Regions from separate parts of the Micromonospora maris AB-18-032 genome, predicted to be linked through region 1. Evidence: riboswitches for the same ligand, from Rfam matches in the RefSeq annotation. Region 1 holds a riboswitch; each other region holds the start of a gene.
What was found. Region 1 has a riboswitch for cyclic di-AMP ahead of VAB18032_RS02235 (coiled-coil domain-containing protein). Riboswitches for the same ligand answer to the same signal wherever they lie in the genome.
Positions count from the first base shown of each region.

Region 2: it holds a riboswitch for cyclic di-AMP, as region 1 does, so the genes downstream of both, VAB18032_RS22810 (coiled-coil domain-containing protein) here and VAB18032_RS02235 (coiled-coil domain-containing protein) in region 1, are expected to answer to the same signal.
Region 3: it holds a riboswitch for cyclic di-AMP, as region 1 does, so the genes downstream of both, VAB18032_RS00395 (C40 family peptidase) here and VAB18032_RS02235 (coiled-coil domain-containing protein) in region 1, are expected to answer to the same signal.

Region 1 is NC_015434.1:464,322-466,581, forward strand. Features, by position in the region: gene VAB18032_RS02230 (carbonic anhydrase) at 1-139, shown strand, start outside; gene VAB18032_RS02235 (coiled-coil domain-containing protein) at 265-1,278, opposite strand; cyclic di-AMP (ydaO/yuaA leader) riboswitch at 1,283-1,413, opposite strand; gene VAB18032_RS02240 (YibE/F family protein) at 1,580-2,260, opposite strand, start outside.
Region 2 is NC_015434.1:5,180,104-5,182,363, reverse strand. Features, by position in the region: gene VAB18032_RS22810 (coiled-coil domain-containing protein) at 2-1,096, opposite strand; cyclic di-AMP (ydaO/yuaA leader) riboswitch at 1,101-1,234, opposite strand; gene VAB18032_RS22805 (HelD family protein) at 1,385-2,260, opposite strand, start outside.
Region 3 is NC_015434.1:78,453-80,712, reverse strand. Features, by position in the region: gene dcd (dCTP deaminase) at 1-118, shown strand, start outside; gene VAB18032_RS00395 (C40 family peptidase) at 158-1,198, opposite strand; cyclic di-AMP (ydaO/yuaA leader) riboswitch at 1,211-1,344, opposite strand; gene VAB18032_RS00390 (C40 family peptidase) at 1,519-2,260, opposite strand, start outside.

The DNA.
Region 1 (2,260 bases):
GTCGGCGACGCTGGCCGCCGAGGTCTCCGCCGGGCGTTGCGCGGTGGTCGGCATGTCGTACCGGCTGGCCGCCGGCGAGGTCCGGGCGGTGGCTGCGGAACCGGCGGAGCTGGTCGCCGAGCTCGCGTCCGCCGCCTGACGGCGAGTGCCGGCCCGACAGAGGCACCTGACGGCACCCGCCGGGCCGCCGAGGGCGTCAGCCGACGGACCGAGGGCCGCCCCACCAGACGGCGGGACGGCCCTCGAAGTGATGCCGGACGTGCGCTAGTACATCGAGACGTGCACGTGGTCTGTGTGGTTCGACGGGCCGCTGTAGGAACTCCAGCCGGTCGCCGGGAACCAGATCTGCCGGTTCCAGATCACGTAGTAGACACCCAACCGGTCGGCGTTACGGACCAGGAACGCGGCCAGGTTGTTGCCGTAGATCCGGGTGTCGTTGTTGTACCAGGGCCGGAAACCGCTGTTCTGCAACGACCAGTCACATGCTCGGCCCTTGGGGTGCTCCCACTTGTCACCCGGTCGGTAACAGCCGACGAACCGGTTGAAACCGGCGCGCTTGACCTCCTTGTACATGTGCAGGGTGCGCGCCGTGATGCAGCCGGACGTGGTCGGGTCGTTCTGGTTGCACGATTCGGGCTTCCAGCCGCCGTCGGCTGCCCGGTTGGGACCGGGCCGGGCGACCGGAGAGGTGGCGGCCACCAGGCCGCCGGTGAGACCGACGCCACCGACCAGGCGGAGCGACTTCTCCGCGTCGCTCTTCTTGCGGGCCATGTCGTTGGTCAGCTTCTGCTGCTCGCGTACCTCGGCGTCGAGCGCCAGTTTGGCCGTCTCGGCGCGGCGCTTGACCGCGTTGACCTCACCCAGCTTCTTGCTGTTGACCAGGTTCAACTCGTCGAGCGCGGCGGCGCGGTGGATGAACGAGTCGGGGGCGTTGCTCTGCAACAGCATGGCGATCGCGCCCACCCGGCCGGTCCGGTACGACTGGGTGGCGATCTCGGCGACCTGTGGGGCGAGGGCGTCCAGGTCCGCCTCGGCGCGGCGGACCTCGACGGCGAGCTTGAGCTGCTTCTTCTTGGACTTTTCCAGCTTGGACTTGGCCTTGGTGTAGTCCCGGTTCGTCGCCTCGATCAGCTCGTTGAGCATCGGCGGGTCGTCGTCATGGCCGGCCGGTTTGGGGGGCTTCGGCGCAGCCGCCGCCGGCAGCGGGCCGGCGAAGACGGCGAACGCGGCGAACACGGCCACCACGGGCGTCAACCAGCGGCGTAGGGGTGCCGTCACTGTCTTCCCTTCCATCGACCGCCGACCGGGTTAGCTGACGGGTTCGGGACGGAAGTGGCCCCTACCGCTGGTGCGGATTCACCCCACGTACCTGGGTTCCCGGCTCGCCTGGTGGCGATTGGGCGGTGGCACCGCAGGCGCCGGTGCGCGCCTTCGGCGGTGACCGGCAGTGAGGTTACCCGACGGTCGGTCTGGTCCTCTACGCGCCGAACCCGGCAAGATGTGTCATTTCGTAATCGCACTGGGTGACGAGTGACACGCTTGTCGATCCTTTCGGTCGGCGTGCTCACGTTGAGGAGTGTCACCATGGGGTGTCGGTGCTCCTGTCCGGTTCGGGCCACTCCGAACGGGTGGCGGGGGGCGTGTGACGGGGACGCGGTGTGCTGAGGGCCTGGAGCGTCTCGGCCCGGTCCGTCGCCGGTCGCGGCTGGGCGACGGCCACGTCGTCGGGTGCTCCGGGTGCCGCGTTCGCCCCGGTGCGGCGCCGTCCGGCGGTGGTCACCACCGTGGCCAGGGCGGTGGTCAGCGGTACGGCGGCGATCAGCCCGAGCGTGGCCACCACGCTGCGGACGATCTCCTGGGCGAGGAACTCGCTTGTCACGATCTGACCCAGCGCGCGGGAGTCGGCGGTGAGCAGGAGCAGCAGCGGCAGCGACGCGCCGGCGTACGCCAGCACGATGGTGTTCACCACCGAGGCGATGTGCGCCCGGCCCACCCGGGTCGCCGAGCGGTACAACTCGCGGCGGGACATGTTCGGGTTGGCGTGCGCCAACTCGGTGACCGCTGCGGCCTGGGTGACCGTGACGTCGTCCAGGACGCCCAGTGACCCGATGATGATGCCGGCCAGCAGCAGGCCGTGCAGGTCGACGTCGCCCCGGAACATCGACAGGGTGGTGGCGTCCTCGCTGCCGAAGCCGGTCAGGTGGGTCGCGTTGGTGGCGGCCAGGCCGAGCAACCCGGTGAGTACGAGCGCGCCGAGGGT
Region 2 (2,260 bases), 2.0 Mb from region 1:
GTCAGTACACCGACAGGTGCACGTGGTTGGTGTGGTCGCTGGACGGGTCGCCGCGACCGCCGCTGTAGGACTTCCAGCCGCTGCTGGGCAGCCAGATCTGCTTGTACCAGATCACGTAGAGCACGGCGAGCCGGTCGGCGTTGTTGACGAAGTACGCCGCCAGGTTGTTGCCGTACGTCCGGTCGCCGCCCGTGGCGACCCCACCGAAGCCGTTCTTCTGCGCGGCGAAGTCGCAGGCCCGGCCCTTGGGGTGCTCGCCCGAGCCGCCCGAGCGGTAGCAGGAGACGTACCGGGTGAAGCCGGCCGCCTTGGCCTGGTTGAGCGCGTGCAGCGTGCGCGGGGTGATGCAGCCGTTCGCCGGGGTCGGGTCGTTGACACTGCACGACTCCGAGGGCCACGAGCCGTCCGAGTTGCGGGGCGCGGGCTTGGCCGTCGGGCTGGAACCGCCACCACGGCTCGGGGTGCGGGCGGCGCGTTCGGCGGCCTGGGCGCGTTCGGCCGCCTCCGCCCGCTCGTTGGCCACGGTCAGCGCCCGCTCGGCCTGGTCCTTGCGCTTGGCCATCACCGCGACCTGCTTGCGCTGCTCCTGGACCTCCACGTCCAGCGCCTGCTTGGTCCTGCTGACCTCGTCGCGGGTGGCCCGCAGCTCACCCAGGGCGCGCTCCTCGTTCGCGGCCACCGCGTCCAGCGCCGCCGCCCGGTCCATGAAGCCGGCCGGAGAGCCGCTGTTGAGCAGCGCTGACGCCGCACCGAGCCGGCCGCTGCGGTACGCCTGTGCGGCGATCTCGGCGACCTTCGCACCGCGTTCGGTGAGTTGGTTCTCGGTGGTGGTGAGCTGTGCGGCCAGTTGCTTCTGTCGCTTGACCGAACGGTCCAGCGCGGCCTTGGCGTCGAGGTAGCCCTTGCTGGCCGCCTCCAGTTGGGCGCGCAGCGCCGGGGTGCCCCCCTCGTCGCCGACGTCGGCGGGAGCCGCCGCCAGTAACCCGTGTGCCGCGGCCGGGCCGGGAACGAGCGCGACGCCTACGGCGAGAGCGAGCGCCGCGCAGATCAGGGCCGCCGTTCGGGCGGCCGGTTTCACGGTTGCCACTGCTGGCATGCACATGTCCTTCCGTCAGCCGCCGACCGGGTTAGCTGACGGGTTCGGGACGGAAGATCCCTACCGCGCGTGCGCGGATGCACCCCAGGAACATGGTTCCCCGGCTCGCCCCTGCGGGCGATTAGGCGGCGACCACCGCCGGCACCGGTGGGTGCCGCCTGGCGGAGGCCGGGTCCGAGCCTACCGGTGCTGCTGTGACCCGTGCAGCCGGTGTGACTCGTGGTGTTCGTCCGGTCACCAGGAAATCGGACGAAAGTATCATTTTTGGTAAATAGCGGTAGCTCGGTGTCAGGTGGCCACATCGACCGTGGTCAGCCGCTGGGTGGCCCGGGACAGCGCGACGTAGAGCGTACGCACACCGGAATCGGGCACCGCGCGGATCTCACTCGGCGCGACAAGCACCACCGCGTCGTACTCCATGCCCTTGGCCTCCAGGCTCGTCACCACCTGCAGGCGGTCGCCGCCGAGGCCATCGAGCCAGCCCGCCACCTCGTCGCGCCACGGCACCGGAGTGATCACCCCGACGGTGCCCTCGACCTCGCCGAGCAGGGTGCCCGCGGCCGACACCACGCTCGTCGTCAACTCGGCGGCCGGCACCACGAGTTGCACCGGGTCGACTCCGGTGGAGCGGACCGCCGTGGGCAGCGGAAGATCCGGGTACACCCGGCGGATCTCCTCGGCCGCCACCGCGAAGATCTCCGCCGAGTTGCGGTAGTTGGTGGTGAGGGTGAACCGGTGCCGCGGCCGCCGACCCAGGGCCTGCTCCCGAGCGCGATTCAGCTCCTGCGGATCTCCCGTCCAGGCGGTCTGCGCCGGGTCACCGACCACGGTCCACGAGGCCAACCGGCCCCGCCGGCCGATCATCCGCCACTGCATCGGCGAGACGTCCTGCGACTCGTCGACCACCACGTGGGCGTAGTCCCGGTAGTCCTCCGGACGCTCGCGGGCGGCCTGTCGGGCGGCCCGTTGCCGGTCGGCGAAGGTGCTCAGCTCCCGTACGCCGCCGGCCAGCTGGAACGGATCCCGCTTGGCTCGGGCCGGGCGTACCGGCTTACCGAGCAACGTGTCCAGCTCGTCGAGCAGCGCGGTGTCGGCGACCGTCGGGCCGTCCGTGGCCAGCCCTCGGTAGGCCTCGCCCAGCAGCCGGATCTCGGCCCCGGACAG
Region 3 (2,260 bases), 390 kb from region 1:
CTCCTCGCCGGCCGAGCACCCGTACGGATCGGCCGTCTACGGCTCCCGCTACCAGGGGCAGCGCGGGCCGACGCCGAGCCGGGCCTGGCAGAACTGGCGCACCTGGCCGACCCGCTGACCACACCAACGCCAGGCCCAAGCTCAGTCAGGACAACACTCAGCCGGGTCGGCCGAAGCTGTGGATGGGGCTGGTGTCCATCCGTTTCATCTTCACCGGCTGACCGGCGCGGGAGGCGTGCACCACCCAGCCGTCACCCACGTACATGCCGACGTGGTGCAGATCGCGGTAGTAGAAGACCAGGTCACCCGGGCGTAGGGCGCTGCGGCTGACCGACGCGGTGACCTGACGCTGCCGGGCCGCGTTGTGCGGTAGCGCCACCCCGGCCCGCGCCCAGGCGGCCAGCATCAGACCCGAGCAGTCGTACGCGTGGGGTCCCTCGGCCCCCCACACGTACGGCTTGCCGATCTGGGCGCAGGCGAACTTCACCGCCACCCCCGCCGGCCCGCCCGGATAGCCGGCCGGGCAGGGCGCCGGACGCAGCGGGCCGCCGCCTCCATTGCCGTACGCCCGCAGCCGGAGCCGCTGCAACCGGTCGATCTCGGCGTCGATCTGGCGGCGCTTCTGCGCGAGCTCGGCCTCGGTACGGGCCAACTGGTCGATGGTGCGCTCCAGCCCGGCCTTGGCGGTGGTGAGTTCGTCGCGCAGTTCGCTCGCCTCGCGTACGTCCTGTTGCTGGAAGTGGGCGTAGCGGTTGAGCAGGCCGATCTGCTCCACGACCTCGCCGGGCGACCTGCTGTCCAGCAGGGCGTTGACGGCACCGACCGTGCCGCCCTTGTACGCCCGTGCCGCCAGCGCGCCGACCCGGGTCATCGCCGCGTCGACCTGCTGCTCAAGCGGTGCGATCCGAGCGGCCAGGGCGTCGGCCTCCCGGCGCTTACCGGCGAGATCCTGCCGGGTGGAGTTGTGGCGTTCGATGAGTGGTTCGAGCCGGTTCCAGTCCGCGTCGATCTGGCGCTCGATGGCGTCGACCGTCGGCTCGGCGTGGGCCGCCGTCGCGCCGCCGGTCAGCATGACGGCGGTCGCGGACAGGGCGGCGAGTGCGGTGGTGCAGCGGTACCAGCGGGATCGCGGCGCAGCCGTCGTCGGGCCGGGCGTCGCCGGCCGTGCTGACGGTGGCCGCGGGGCATGGTGTGCCACCGGGCTCCGTACTCCTTCTTCCCGTACCGCCTACCGGGTTAGCTGACGGGTTCGGGCGGGAAGGGAGCGCCCTACCGCGGTGATCGCGGATTCACCCCGGGAACCTGGATCCCCGGCTCGCGCAAGCGACTCGGCGGTGTCGGACCGTTACCGCCCCTGGTGGACGGAACTGCCATCGGACCCGACGATTGCCCAGCGTAGGGACGATCCCCGTCGATACGCAACACATCCACACCATCACTCACGGTGCACAAATCCGACAACGAACAGGGCCCCCGGTCGCTTGACCGAGGGCCCTGGTGATGTTCCTGTCTGCTCGCTCAGCCGGGTCGGCGGAAGCCGGCGATCGGCATCGTGGTGATCGGGGAGACGTTCACCGGCTTGCCCGCTCTGGGTGCGTGCACCATCAGATTGTTGCCCAGATAGAGGCCGACGTGACTCAGGTCACTACGGAAGAAGACCAGATCGCCGGGGCGGGCCTCAGACCTGGAAATGGCCTTGCCCTCGTTCCACTGCGCACCGGTGAAGTGCGTCAGGTAGATGCCGGCGGCCTTGTACGCGTACTGGGTCAGCCCGGAGCAGTCGAACGAGTTCGGGCCGGTGGCACCCCAGACGTACGGCTTGCCGACCTGGGCGCAGGCCACCTTGATGGCGGTGCGGGCCGCCGCGCTGACCACCCCGTTGATGGTCGGGCAGTTGGTGGTCTTGACCGTGGTCACCGGCAGCGACCGCTCAAGTTGCTTGATCTTGGCGTCGATCTGCTTCTTCTTCGCCGCGAGCTGCTTTTCCTTCGCCTCCTGGTCGGCGATCAGCGCGTCGAGCTTGGCCTTCTGCGTGTCGTACTTCTTGCGGACCTTCATCACGCTCTCGAGCTGCTGGCGCTCGTACGCCGCCAGCCGCTCCAGCATGGCCATCTGCTCGCCGAGCAGGTCCGGCTTGGCGTTCAGCAGCACCGCGCCGATTTCCTGGGACGGTCCGTTCACGTAGTACCGCGAGGCGAGGTCCGCCACCCGGTTCATGGCCAGTTCGGCTTCCAGGGCCAGCGGCTGGATCTTCTTCTGC